Regions from separate parts of the Aquabacterium sp. NJ1 genome, predicted to be linked through region 1. Evidence: predicted binding sites of a transcription regulator. Region 1 holds the regulator's gene; the other holds the start of a gene.
What was found. The regulator HrcA, encoded in region 1, represses chaperone genes, less so after heat shock. The targets are predictions, from matches to a motif close to TTAGCACTCNNNNNNNNNGAGTGCTAA.
Positions count from the first base shown of each region.

Region 1 (7,304 bases):
GGCCAAGATTGCGGCCATCCGCAAGCTCGCTGACCACACCACCGAGCATGTACGCGCCCACCTGCCCAAGATTTACAGCCGCGAGCTGGTCGATGTGATCTTCGAGCAGCCCTATTGCCGCATCGCCAACCTGGTCGAGAAAGACATCGCCCAACGACAGGCTGCCTCTCGATACCTGAAAGACCTGGTGGAGCTGGGTGTGCTGCGTGAAATGCAGTACGGCAAAGAAAAGCTCTTCATCCACCCCAAACTGATGCAACTGCTGACCCGCGACAGCAATGCCCTCGTGCCTTACGCCTGAGAAGGCTGCCATGAGCACCGCTAACGACAACAAACGCCAACAGCTGATCGACAAGCTGAAAGAGACGTTCCAGATTGACAAGGCCGATCTGGACTTTGACCAAAGCCCCCTTCCTTCCTTTGCTGAATGACCGAACGGCCATCACTTGAGGCGAATGGCAAGGTGGGTGAAGCCAGACACGTCCGTGTTTTCCTTGACCTCAAGATAAGTCTGCTTGCGAACAAGCTCACTCAACTTTGTGCATCCGTAGAGGCGCGTGTCAAACGCCGGATTGTTTTTGGCGATGTGTGAACCCACGGCTGAGAGCGCCCCCCAGCCGCTGTCGCGGGAAATCGCTGCCAAGGCCTGAGTAAAGGCTTCTTTCAGATCTGGAATGTCATCCACCGTCGGCCGACCTTCGGTCGCAGGCGACGCTGATCGCAGTACCTCGAAGTAGATAAACCTGTCGCACGCTGCGCGGAAGGCCTCTGGCGTCTTTTGCTCACCGAGCCCATACACGAGCTTGCCAGCCTCCCGCATGCGGGTAGCCAGGCGTGTGAAATCGCTGTCCGATGACACCAAGCAAAAGCCGTCGACGTTACCGGCATAGAGCAGATCCATGGCATCGATGATCAACGACGCATCGGTGGCGTTTTTGCTCTTGGTGTAGGCGAACTGCTGAATGGGCTGTATCGCATGCCGATGCAACTGATCTTTCCAGCCCACCAGGTTCTGGGTTGTCCAGTCGCCGTAAGCCCGCTTGACCGTGGCGATGCCGAATTTGGCAATCTCTTCCAGCAATGGCTTGATCATGGCTGCCGATGCATTGTCGGCATCGATCAACACGGCAAGCCGGGCGGTGTCGGTGGTGCTCAATTCAATCCCCTATTTGTCCGGCCCTCAGCCTAACCGGGAAGGCGCCCCCCGGGCCACCCGGGTGGGTTGCCGACAACATTCGCCTACCGAGACTGGGACACCCCAGCCCAGGCAGGGCACCACTGAGCCCCACGTGCAACTCGTCAAGCAATCCAGATTGCGTGGAAGCCATAACCTCCAGCCTTCGCCGTCACAACTTGTTGACGCAGGCCTAGGGAACGCGAACGTTGCGCAGCGGCCTGGCCAAGCTTCGCCGGATAGTGCTTGATGCGAATATCAACCAAGGCCACCTGCGTACAGAGCCTGGGGCCGAAAAGCGGGGGAGTGGTAGGCCGTGTTGGACTTGAACCAACGACCAAAGGATTCCGGTTTGTGTCCATTTCTGGACTCCCTGGACTATGCCTTCGCCATGGGCCAAAAGGCCTGAAGGCGGGCGCCGTCTAGTCTCTACACCTTCCCGGTGTTCCGGGCTTGGCTCGGCATTGCCTTGTGCCTTGCGGCCGTCAGGTTTCACCGAATTTGACGCCATTCACGCACCCGGTTTCCCTGGGTGGTGCACAACTTTCGCTATGAGTCCTCTGCTCTAACCAACTGAGCTAACGGCCCACTCGGCGGCGATTCTACCTTGAGCCAGCACGCCCGAGACCGTTGCGCCCCGCCCGTTCACAGCGCGCAGCCAGCCCCAGTCAAAACTTATTTCTGACTCAGCACATTGGTCACCAACCGGGAGGTGATGTCCACAATCTCGATCATGCGGTCGTAGGCCATGCGGGTGGGGCCGATGACGCCCAGCGTGCCGACCACCTGGCCGTTGATCTCATAAGGCGCCGACACGACGGACAGCTCCTCGAAGGGCACGATCTGGCTTTCGCCGCCAATGTAGATGCGCACGCCCTCGGCCCGGCTGGAGCCGTCGAGCAGGCGCATGAGCTGGGTCTTTTGCTCGAACAGGTCGAACATGCGGCGCAGCGAACCCAGGTCGTTGGAGAAGTCCTGCACGGTCAGCAGGTTGCGCTCGCCGGACACGACCAGTTGGTCCGAGTTCTCGGCCATGACCTCGCCGCCGGCCTGCACGGCCTGCTGCATCAAAGTGGCGATGTCGCTGCGCAGCTGGTCCACCTCGCGCTTGAGGCGTTCGCGCATTTCATCGATGCTCAAGCCCGAGTAATGCGCGTTGAGGATGTTGCTGGCCTCCACCAGTTGGGACTGGCTGTAGTCCTGCGCGGTGAAAATGACGCGGTTCTGCACGTCACCATCGGGCGCCACCAGGATCACCAGCACGCGCTTGTCACCCAGGCGCAGGAATTCGATGTGCTGGAACATGGACGCCTTGCGCGGCGCCGTGACCACGCCCACGAACTGCGACAGGCTGGAGAGCATCTGCGCGGCACTGGCGATCACGCGCTGGGGCTGGTCGGGCTGGAGCTGGTCGCGCGCCTCGGCACCCAGGGTATCCAGGGTCACGGGGCGCGACGTGAGCATGGTGTCCACGAACAGGCGGTAGCCCTTGGGCGTGGGCACGCGGCCGGCCGAGGTGTGCGGGCTGACGATCAGGCCCAACTCTTCCAGATCGGCCATCACGTTTCGGATGGTGGCAGCGGACAGGTCCAGGCCCGAGGCGCGCGAAAGCGTACGCGAGCCGACGGGTTGACCGTCGGCGATGTACCGCTCAACCAGCGCTTTCAACAGAATCTTGGCTCGATCATCCAGCATGTCTGGGCATTTTAGTTTGAGCTGTCAAACCTGCCAGCCCCACTCTAGGGGCCCGTCCTTTTTTGACACCCTCGTGTGGTGTAATTCCTCGCATGTCGAGTCTGCCATCTTGTCGTTTCCGCCACGCCGCCCTCGTCGGCAAATACCAGGCCCGCGGCATCCGCCCGGTGCTGGAGGACGTGGCCCATATCCTGGCGCGCGCCGGGCTCGACGTGTCGCTGGAGCGTGAAACGGCCCAGAACACCGGCATGACGGAATACCCGCCCCTGACGATCAAGGAAATTGGCAAGCAATGTGACCTGGCCGTGGTGCTGGGTGGCGACGGCACCATGCTGGCCATCGCGCGCGAGCTGGCGCCGTTCAACATCCCGCTGATCGGCATCAACCAGGGCCGCCTGGGTTTCATCACCGACATCCAGCTGAAAGACATCGCCACCGCCCTGCCCTCGATCCTGGCCGGTCAATATGAAGAAGAGCAGCGCGCCATGCTGGAAGGCGCCGTGCTGCGCCCGATGCGCGGCGCCGGCTTTGAAACCATCTACGACGGCTACGCCATCAACGAGGTGGTGGTGAGCCGTGGCGCCACGGCCAGCATGGTCGAGCTGCGCGCAGAGATCGACGGCCAGTTCGTGGCCAACTACCGCGCCGACGGCCTGATCGTGGCCTCGCCCACGGGCTCGACGGCTTACGCCTTGTCGGCCGGCGGCCCGATCATGCACCCCGGCCTGGGTGGCTGGGTCATCGTGCCGATTGCCTCGCACACCATGTCCAACCGGCCCCTGGTCGTGTCGGACGACGTGACCATCACCATCGAGATCGTGGCCGGCCGCGACGCCAGCATGAACTTCGACATGCAAAGCCTGGCCAGCCTGCTGCACGGCGACCGCGTCACCGTGCGCCGTTCGCCGCACAAGGTGCGCTTCCTGCACCCCAAGGGCTGGAACTACTACGCGACCCTGCGCCGCAAGCTGCGCTGGAACGAAGGAGTCAGTTGAGATGTTGCGCCGCCTGACACTGCGCGATTTCGTCATCGTCACCAGCCTGGAGGTGGACCTCGGCGGTGGCTTCACGGCCCTGACCGGCGAAACCGGCGCGGGCAAATCCATCCTGATCGACGCGCTGCAACTGGCGCTGGGCAGCCGGGGGGATTCGGGCGTGGTACGCGAAGGTGCCGCCCGCGCTGACATCACCGCCGAGTTCGACCCCTCATCCGAACTGGCCGCCCGCCTGGCCCCCTGGCTGGAAGAAGCCGGCTTCGACAACCTGGAAGCCGGCGCGCCCCTGCTGCTGCGCCGCGTGGTCGATGCCCAGGGCAAGAGCCGCGCCTGGATCAATGGCAGCACGGCCACCGTGTCGCAACTGCGCGAGCTGGGTGAGCACCTGGTGGACATCCACGGCCAGCACGCCTGGCAAAGCCTGACCCGTGCCGATTCGGTGCGCGCCCTGGTGGATGCGCAAGCCGGTGTGGACACGCCCGCGCTGCAACAAGCCTGGGCCGCTCGCCGCGAGGCCCAGCGCCGCCTGGACGAAGCCCGCAGCAAACAGGCCGACCTGGACCGCGAGCGCGAGCGCCTGCAGTGGCAGATCACCGAGCTGGACAAGCTTGGGCCTCAGGCCGACGAGTGGGACACGCTCAACGCCGAGCACCAGCGCCTGAGCCACGGCCAGGCCATCCTGGATGCGGCGCGAATGGCGCTGGGCGCCGTGTCTGAAGCCGACAGCAATGCCGAGTCGCTCACCTCGCGCGCCATTGACGCGCTGGAAGAGGTGGCTGGCGTGGAGCCGAACCTGGCCAACGCCCTGGAAGTGCTGCGCGAAGCGCAAGCCCAGCTGCAGGACGCCGCCCACAGCCTCAACAGCGCGCTGCACCACACCGAGCTGGACCCGGATCGCCTGGCCGAGCTGGACAACCGCATGTCGGCCTGGATGAGCCTGTCGCGCCGCTACCGCCGCCCTGCCCCCGAGCTGCCCGCGCTGCTGCAAAGCTGGCGCGCAGAGCTCGCCGAGCTGGACGCTGCTGCCGATCTGGACGCGCTGGAACGTGAGGCCCAACGTGCGCACAAGGCCTGGCTGGACGTGGCCAAGGCCGTGTCCAAACAACGCGCGCAAGCCGCACCGGCCATGGCCCAAGCCGTGACCGAGGCCATGCAGGACCTGGGCATGGCCGGCGGCCGTTTCGAAGTGGCCCTGGTCAAGCAGGATGAGCCTCAGGCTTATGGCCTGGAGAACATCGAGTTCCTGGTGGCGGGCCATGCGGGCAGCACGCCGCGCCCGCTGGGCAAGGTGGCATCGGGCGGCGAGCTGTCTCGACTGGCCTTGGCCATCGCGGTGACCACCTCGCAGCGTGCGGACGAAACCGCGCAGGTCGGTACCCTGATCTTCGACGAAATCGATTCGGGCGTGGGCGGTGCGGTGGCCGACACCGTGGGCCTGCTGATGCAGCGCCTGGGCCGCGAACGCCAGGTGATGGCCGTGACCCACCTGGCCCAGGTGGCCGCGTGTGCGCACCAGCACCTGGTCGTGTCCAAGGCCTTGAGCAACGGCCAGACCGCCAGCGACATCCGCGAAGTGCAAGCCGACGCGCGCGTGCACGAAGTGGCCCGCATGCTGGGTGGCGCCATCACCGACACCAGCCGTGCGCATGCACAAGCCATGCTGCAAACGGCCAGCAAGGCCGACAAGGCCAACGCGACCAACAAGGCGCGGCCGGCACGCAAGGAAGCAGCATGAGCGCCGCACGGCCGCCCGAAGGCGCTCGCACCGCAGTGCGCAGCACGGAGGTTTCCAAATGACCCCATTGGACATCGTCCTGCTGACGGGCATCTCAGGCTCCGGCAAGTCCGTGGCGCTCAATGCGCTGGAGGACGCCGGCTACTTCTGCGTCGACAACCTGCCGCCCGAGCTGCTGCGCGGCATGATCGACTTGGAAAACAAGCGCCCGCCGGAGCTCAAGCGCCGCGTGGCCGTGTCGGTGGACGTGCGCAGCGCGCATTCGCTGCCCAACCTCACGCCCATGCTGAGCGATCTGCGCAAGGAAGGCCACTCGGTGCGCGCGGTGTTCCTCGACGCCAGCACGGACGCCCTGGTACGGCGCTTCTCGGAAACGCGCCGCCCGCACCCGCTGTCACAAGTGGCGAAGGCCCCCAAGCCCGAGCACGACGACAAGGCCGAGCCACGCCGCCGCGCCTCGGACAAGTTCAGCGACAACGACTCCACCGAGCAGGCTCTGATCGACGCCATCAACCTGGAGCGCGAGCTGCTCAGCCCGCTGCGCGACTTCTCGACGGTGATCGACACCTCGCTGCTGCGCCCGGCGCAACTGCGCACCTGGATCCGTAACATCGTGCAGGCCGCCCCCTCGCGCCTGACGCTGGTGTTCGAGTCCTTCGCCTACAAGCACGGCGTGCCCATGGACGCCGACTTCGTGTTCGACGTGCGCATGCTGCCCAACCCCTTCTACCTGAAGGAACTCAAGCCGCTCACCGGCCGCGACCAGCCCGTGATCGACTACCTCGCCGCACAGCCTGAATCAGCCGAGCTGCTCACGCAGATCGAAGCCTTCCTCTTGCGCTGGCTGCCTGCTTTGGAAGGCGACCAGCGCAGCTACGTGACGGTGGCCCTGGGCTGCACCGGCGGCCAGCACCGCTCGGTGTACTGCGTCGAGCAACTGGTGCAGCGCTTCGCACCACGTGGCGTGGTGCTGGCGCGGCATCGCGAGCAGGACGCGAAGTAAGCGATCAGCCTTCCTTGGCCATCGCGTCGCGCAAGGCCTGACGCAACTGCTGGCCGATCTCCGGCTTGCCCGAGAACGGGTCGGTCGGGTTACGGCCCTGCACCACATCTTCCAGACGCGTCTGCACCATGCCCAGTGCTTGCGGGTGGGTGTAGATGTAGAACTGGCCGGCTTCGATCGCCTTGTAGACCAGCTCGGCCGTATCCGTGGCCGTGACCTTGCCCGAGGTGACCGCCTTGGTGCTCATGGCCTGCGCGATCATCTGGCTGGGCGTGGGTTTGCCTTCGCTGCGCAGCTCGGCGGGGCGGTTGCGATGCGACTGGTGGATGCCGGTGGGCACGAAGTACGGACACAGCACCGAGGCGTGCACCTGCTCGGTCACCAGGGCCAGGTCCTGGTACAGCGTCTCGGACAGGCTCACCACCGCGTGCTTGCTGACGTTGTAGGCGCCCATATTGGGCGAGTTCAGCAGGCCGGCCATCGAGGCCACGTTGACCATGTGGCCCTGGTAGCTCGGGTCCTTGCGGGCAGCGGCCAGCATCAGTGGCGTGAAGATGCGCATGCCGTGGACCACGCCAAACAGGTTGACGCCCAGCACCCATTCCCAGTCGCGCTGGGTGTGCTCCCAGATCAGGCCGCCGTGGGCCACGCCCGCGTTGTTGATGACGATGTGCGGCGCACCGAAGCGCTCCATGCACATGT
Region 1 is NZ_JRKM01000001.1:1,059,737-1,067,040, forward strand. It holds gene fic (protein adenylyltransferase Fic) at 1-301, shown strand, start outside; gene JY96_RS04550 (NYN domain-containing protein) at 443-1,156, opposite strand; gene hrcA (heat-inducible transcriptional repressor HrcA) at 1,850-2,869, opposite strand; gene JY96_RS04560 (NAD kinase) at 2,962-3,864, shown strand; gene recN (DNA repair protein RecN) at 3,866-5,599, shown strand; gene rapZ (RNase adapter RapZ) at 5,658-6,602, shown strand; gene JY96_RS04575 (SDR family oxidoreductase) at 6,607-7,304, opposite strand, start outside.

Region 2 (7,304 bases), 600 kb from region 1:
ATGACAGGCCCGACCACCGAGTTCTGGCAAGCCCGCTTCGAAAGCAAGCAAACAGGCTGGGATCGCGGCGCCCCGAGCGCCCAGTTGCTGGCCTGGCTGGACAAGGGCCAGCTGCAGCCCTGCCGCATCGCCGTGCCCGGTTGCGGCAACGGCTGGGAAGTGGTCGAACTGGCCCGACGCGGCTTTGACGTGACGGGGCTGGACTACACACCCGCCGCCGTTGAAGGCGCCAGGGCCAACTGCGAGTTGGCCGGCGTGACAGCCCGCATCGAGCAGGCCGACGTGCTGAGCTACACACCCGAACAGCCCGTTGATGCGGTCTACGAGCAGACCTGCCTGTGCGCCATCCACCCTGACAACTGGTTGCGTTACGCGGCGCAACTGGCAAGCTGGGTGCGGCCAGGCGGCACCCTGTTTGCCCTGTTCATGCAGATGCCGCGCCCCGCTGCAACGCAAGAAGGCCTCATCGAAGGGCCGCCTTACCACTGCGACATCAACGCCATGCGGGTGCTGTTTCCCGAGTCAAGCTGGGTCTGGCCCAAGCCGCCTTATGACCAGGTGCTGCACCCCAAGCTGCCCGTGGGGCATGAACTGGCGTTGCAGCTGGTGAGGCGTTAAAGACCGCAGGCGTGGTGCCTGGCCGCGCTCAGAACTTGTCAGGCGACTGGAATTCAGTGTCATCGGCGCCTTCGGTGTACCTTCTGGCCATGCTTCTGAGTATGGCCTCGCTCAGCGGAATGTGCGCCGGGGCATGGTCACCCAGCAGTCGGTCCATGGCCTCGGTGATGTCGATGGGCTCGTTCTCAATCAAGGTCGCCACGATCTTCAGGGCCTGCTCGTCGACACCCAGCCCGATCCGGGACTGAAAGCTCCTGGTCGGTACTTGTTGAGGCGCCAGCTGCTTCAACAGCGCCGTCGAACTGCCAACCCCCAGCTCAGTCAAGGCATCCCAGCCACCCGTCGAGCCACACGCTTGCAACAAGGGCGAGACCGGGTAGAGGTCCGCGCCATTGGCTGGGTTGACGCGTGGCCCTTGGCCTTCACGGCTGTAGTTCGTGTACAAGGTCTTGGTGTGACACAACTGCCCCAGGATGATCTCCAGGCCCGAGTTGGCGATCGTCTCTGCCAGATAACTTCTCGATTGCGCCGTGACCAGGGAGGGGTCCACCGTCGGGTGTGTGTTGATCGTGGTGGCGCCAAGGTCGATCTTTCGGCGTACTTGATCCTGGACATAGCCTGAGTGCCCGCTGATGTCCGCGACGAGCGTCAGGCCGAACCCATTGCGGCGCGTCCAGTCGCACATGTTCGCGTAGCGTTCCGACAGCTTCTGGATGTCTGTGGGGGTGCTGGACAAGGCGAGCCCCTGACTGCCCTTCACCAACATGAAGGACTTGGGCATGTCGCCACTATCGAACATCGAGGCGATCAATTCCAGACGTTGCTGCCAGTTGTCGCCCGAGCTGGCCACATTGAGAATGACATTGCAGTCCTTGAACTGAATGCCGGGAACCGACTTGAAAAACTTGATCTGCTCGACCACGTTGGCCGGGCCAGCGTTGGAGCCAAAGTCCGTGATGTTGAAGTAGCAATCCTTGGTGACGGACCGTTTGGTTGCGGCCACCTGCCGTTCGGCGTCCTCGCTGGTCTTGACCGAGGTCACGGATGTCCATATCCGGCGGCGAGATGGTTCATTGCGCCTGAGGCTGAGCATGTAGCCGCCTCGACTTCTGTTGTGCGTGACTGCGTTGTACGTCATTCGTGCATACATGCTTTCTCTCCTGCTCTCAAGGTCTTGATCGAATCAAAGCGGCGAGGTGGGGCAGCCTTGGCGGCACAGCGAGGTCAATCTAGCACGCAGTTCAGCATGTTTCGCATTGTGGGAATAAGGCGCCGCCGGATTCACTTGACCTGCCAGCTATCGCCCCCCTCTTGAAACTTCCGATCTCGTCCCTATAATCGTTAGCACTCGATACTCATGAGTGCTAACAAGGCACTGGCAACGGGTGTCGAAAATTTCCGTATCCGCTTCCAAGTGAGCAATTGCTTACTTGGGAGCCTTTGTCAAACCGATGTCTCAAGAGACAGGAGAAGTCATGAAACTGCGTCCTCTGCACGATCGCGTGATCGTCAAGCGCCTGGAACAAGAAACCAAGACCGCTTCGGGCATCGTCCTCCCCGACGCCGCCGCCGAGAAGCCTGACCAGGGCGAAGTGCTCGCCGTCGGTCCTGGCAAGCGCAATGACAAGGGTGATTTCATCGCCCTGAACGTCGCTGTGGGCGACCGCGTCCTGTTCGGCAAGTACTCTGGCCAGTCCGTCAAGGTCGATGGCGAAGAGCTGCTGGTGATGCGCGAAGAAGACCTCTTCGCTGTTGTGGCGAAGTAAAGCTACTGCGCGGTCGCCGGGCTGCGTTGGGCAGTGCTCGCAATCCTCACGTACAGAAGTACGTTCCGGTTGCTGCGCGCTGTCCGCCTTGCCCGACAACCGCTCGCGACGCTTTCCTCCGCCACAACTGAGCGTTGAGGGAAGCTGTTTCTACCCCCTACATACTGATTTCGGAGATTTCACATGGCAGCAAAAGACGTCATCTTTGGCGCAGACGCCCGTCACCGCATGGTTGAAGGCGTGAACATCCTGGCGAACGCCGTCAAGGTCACCCTGGGCCCCAAGGGTCGCAACGTGGTGCTCGAGCGCTCGTTCGGCGCCCCCACCGTGACCAAGGACGGTGTGTCCGTGGCCAAGGAAATCGAACTGAAGGACAAGCTCCAGAACATGGGCGCCCAGATGGTCAAGGAAGTCGCTTCCAAGACGTCTGACAACGCTGGTGACGGCACCACCACCGCCACCGTGCTGGCTCAAGCCATCGTGCGCGAAGGCATGAAGTACGTGGCCGCCGGCATGAACCCGATGGACCTCAAGCGCGGTATCGACAAGGCTGTGGCAGCCCTGATCACCGAGCTGAAGAAGCAGTCCAAGCCCACCACCACCACCAAGGAAATCGCTCAGGTCGGCACCATCTCTGCCAACTCTGATGCGGACGTCGGCCAGATCATCGCCAACGCCATGGACAAGGTCGGCAAGGAAGGCGTGATCACCGTTGAAGACGGCAAGAGCCTGAACAACGAGCTGGACGTCGTCGAAGGCATGCAGTTCGACCGCGGCTACCTGTCGCCTTACTTCATCAACAACCCTGAGAAGCAAGCCGCCCTGTTGGACAACCCGTTCGTGCTGCTGTACGACAAGAAGATCTCCAACATCCGTGACCTGCTGCCCACGCTGGAGCAAGTCGCCAAGGCTGGCCGTCCTCTGCTGATCATTGCTGAAGAAGTCGAAGGCGAAGCCCTGGCTACTTTGGTCGTGAACACCATCCGTGGCATCCTGAAGGTTGTGGCTGTGAAGGCTCCTGGCTTCGGCGACCGCCGCAAGGCCATGCTGGAAGACATCGCCATCCTGACGGGCGGCAAGGTCATCGCTGAAGAAGTCGGCATGGCCCTGGACAAGGTCACCCTGGCTGACCTGGGCCAAGCCAAGCGCGTCGAAGTGGGCAAGGAAAACACCACCATCATCGATGGCGCTGGTGCCGCCGCCGACATCGAAGCCCGCGTCAAGCAAATCCGCATCCAGATCGAAGAAGCCACCAGCGACTACGATCGTGAAAAGATGCAGGAACGCGTGGCCAAGCTGGCCGGCGGCGTGGCCGTGATCAAGGTGGGTGCTGCCACCGAAGTCGAAATGAAGGAAAAGAAGGCCCGCGTTGAAGACGCCCTGCACGCTACCCGTGCTGCGGTGGAAGAAGGCGTGGTGGCTGGTGGTGGCGTGGCCCTGCTGCGTGCCAAGCAAGCTGCTGGCGCCATCAAGGGTGACAACGCTGACCAGGACGCCGGTATCAAGCTGGTCCTGAAGGCCATCGAAGCCCCCCTGCGCGAAATCGTGTCCAACGCCGGTGGCGAACCCTCCGTGGTCGTCAACGCCGTGCTGAACGGTTCGGGCACCTACGGCTTCAACGCTGCCAACGACACCTATGGCGACATGATCGAAATGGGTATCCTGGACCCCACGAAGGTGACCCGTACGGCTCTGCAGAACGCCGCTTCCGTGGCTTCGCTGATGCTGACCACCGAGTGCATGATCTCGGAAGCCCCGAAGGACGATGCACCTGCCGGTGGCATGCCCGACATGGGCGGCATGGGTGGCATGGGCGGCATGGGCATGTAATGCCTGCCGCGAGCGCGGTGCAAGCCGCGCTCGACCTGCTGCACCGCACGCAGCACGCAAAAGCAAACAGCCCCGTCAGGGGCTGTTTGCGTTGGTGATGATCATTTCAATTCGATCTGGACCAGCCTGGTGCTGGTGTCGTCCGCTTCATGGTTGTCGACACCCAGATCGCTGCCATCCAGACGCCGGCCATTGCTGCCACGCATGTTGCCGCGCAGGAAGCGGTTCTGGTGGCCTTGCGGCTTGGGCAGGAAGCGCGCCAGCTCGGACAGCGCCATTTCATACACACCGCGCTTGAACTCGATCACGGCCTCCAGCGGCACCCAGTACTCGTGCCAACGCCAGGCGTCGAACTCGGGGTGGTTGGTGGCGCGCAGGTTCATGTCGCAATCGCGGCCTGTCAGCTGCAGCAGGAACCAGATCTGTTTCTGACCCTTGTAATGCCCTCGCGCATCCTTGCGGATGAAGTGCTGAGGGACTTCGTAACGCAGCCAATCGCGTGTGCGGGCGATGATGCGGACGTGGTCGGGCAGCAAGCCCACTTCTTCGTGGAGCTCGCGGAACATCGCCTGCTCTGGCGACTCACCATGTTTGATGCCGCCTTGCGGGAACTGCCAGGAATGGGTGCGGATGCGTTTGCCCCAGAATACCTGGTTCCGGTGATTGAGCAGGATGATGCCGACGTTGGGACGAAAGCCTTCCCGGTCGAGCATAATCAACTCCGAATTTTTCAACTAGTTTCATTATTGCATCGTGCAGGCGTTAAGCCTAGTGGGGTTTGTCAATGCCTCATTCATGCGGTGTATTTTTTGCGCATATGAAAGCCTCCCAGTTCTTCATCTCGACCCTCAAGGAAGCCCCTGCTGACGCTGAAATCGTGAGCCACAAGCTCATGACGCGCGCGGGCTTCATCAAGAAGCTGGGTGCAGGTCTGTACAACTACATGCCCATGGGCTTGCGCACCATCCGCAAGGTCGAAGCCATCATCCGTGAAGAGCTGAACAAGGCCGGTGCGGTCGAGCTGATCATGCCCGTGGTGCAGCCCGCCGAGCTGTGGCAGGAGACGGGCCGCTTCGACAAGATGGGTGACGAGCTGCTGCGCTTCAAGGACCGCCATCAGCGCGACTTCGTGATCCAGCCGACCGCTGAAGAGGTGATCACCGACATCGCCCGCCAGGAGCTGCGCAGCTACCGCCAGCTGCCCAAGAATTTCTACCAGATCCAGACCAAGTTCCGCGACGAGCGCCGCCCCCGTTTCGGCATCATGCGCGGCCGCGAGTTCACGATGAAGGACGCCTACTCCTTCGACCGTGACGTGGACGGCGCCGGCAAGACGTATGACGCGATGTTCGCGGCCTATACCCGCATCTTCGAGCGCCTGGGCCTGCAGTTCCGCGCCGTGGCCGCTGACACCGGCGCCATCGGTGGTGACCGTTCGCACGAGTTCCAGGTGATCGCCGACACGGGTGAAGACGCCATCGTCTACTGCCCCACGAGCGACTACGCGGCCAACATCGAGCTGGCCGAAGCCGTGGCCCTGATCGCCCAGCGTGGTGCAGCAACGGCCGCCTGCGAGAAGGTGGCCACGCCTGGCAAGAGCACCTGCCCCGATGTGGCCGAGCTGCTGGGCCTGCCGCTGTCGCAAACCGTGAAGTCGCTGGTGCTGGCCACGGACGAACTCAACGAGCATGGCGAGATCGTCAAGTCCACCGTGTGGCTGCTGCTGGTGCGCGGCGACCATGATCTCAATGAAGTCAAGGCGGGCAAGATCGAGCTGGCCGATGGCACGGGCCTGAAGGCCGGTTTCCGCTTCGCCACGGAAAAGGAAATCGTCGAACACTTCGGCTGCACGCCCGGCTACCTGGGCCCGGTCAAGTTGCTCAAGCCCGTGAAGGTCATCGCCGACCGCACCGTGGCCAACATGGCCGATTTCGTTTGTGGCGCCAATGAAGAAGGCTTCCACATCCGCGGCGTGAATTGGGGCCGAGACCTGCCCGAGCCCGATCTGGTGGCCGACATCCGCAACGTGGTCGAGGGTGACCCTTCGCCGGACGGCAAGGGCGTGCTGGCCATCCAGCGCGGCATCGAAGTCGGCCACGTGTTCTACCTGGGCACCAAGTACTCCAAGTCCATGAACGCGACCTTCCTGGACGTGGACGGCAAGCCCAAGCACTTCGAGATGGGCTGCTACGGCATCGGCGTGACCCGCATCCTGGGTGCGGCCATCGAGCAGAAGCACGATGAGCGCGGCATCATCTGGCCGGACGCCATCGCCCCGTTCACGGTGGTGATCTGCCCCGTGGGTTATGACCGCTCTGAAGACGTCAAGGCCGCCGCGGACAAGCTCTACGGCGAGCTGCAGGCCAAGGGCGTGGACGTGATCCTGGACGACCGTGGCGAGCGCCCCGGCGCCATGTTCGCCGACTGGGAGCTGATCGGCGTGCCGCACCGCGTGGTGCTGGGCGACAAGGGCCTCAAGGAAGGCCTGGCCGAGTACCAGGGCCGCCAGGAAGCTGCCGCCAGCAAGATTGCCGTGACGGAAGTCCTGAATCACGTGCTGTCCCGCCTGCAAATCGCCTGACTGCCTGACATCAACATGGGTTAAGGTTGAAGGTCTCATGTTGTTGCACCGCTGGACCACTTCCCTGACTGGCGCGCTGGCAGGCCTCGGGCTGCTGGCGTGTTTGGTGGCGCCTGCCTCATCCCTGGCCGGCGCCCAGGTCGAGGAGCCCCTGGCGGACGCCGTGCGCACCGCCTTGTCGGCCGCCATTGGCAATGGCACGGCGCCTGCGCTGGTGTTCGCCGATGAGGGCCAGCGCCAGCAGTGCGAGTCCTGGGCCTTCGGGCTGGAGGCCAAACTGGCCAAACGCAAGCCCGAAGACCTGGTGCGCCGCGAGTTCCTGCAAACGGTCTGTTATGAATCCAAGCGCGCGGGCCTGGACCCCAGCCTGGTCATGGGCCTGATCCAGGTGGAAAGTGGTTTCCGCAAGTACGCCATCTCGCCTGTCGGGGCGCGGGGCTACATGCAGGTCATGCCTTTCTGGTCACGCACCATCGGCAATGGCGATGCCAGCAGCCTGTTTCACATGC
Region 2 is NZ_JRKM01000001.1:1,662,295-1,669,598, reverse strand. It holds gene JY96_RS07095 (cyclopropane-fatty-acyl-phospholipid synthase family protein) at 1-618, shown strand; gene JY96_RS07090 (hypothetical protein) at 647-1,768, opposite strand; gene groES (co-chaperone GroES) at 2,094-2,384, shown strand; gene groL (chaperonin GroEL) at 2,568-4,214, shown strand; gene JY96_RS07075 (RNA pyrophosphohydrolase) at 4,316-4,927, opposite strand; gene JY96_RS07070 (proline--tRNA ligase) at 5,032-6,795, shown strand; gene JY96_RS07065 (lytic transglycosylase domain-containing protein) at 6,833-7,304, shown strand, end outside.
Region 2: the regulator HrcA is predicted to act here: its motif matches at 1,960-1,986, upstream of groES (co-chaperone GroES).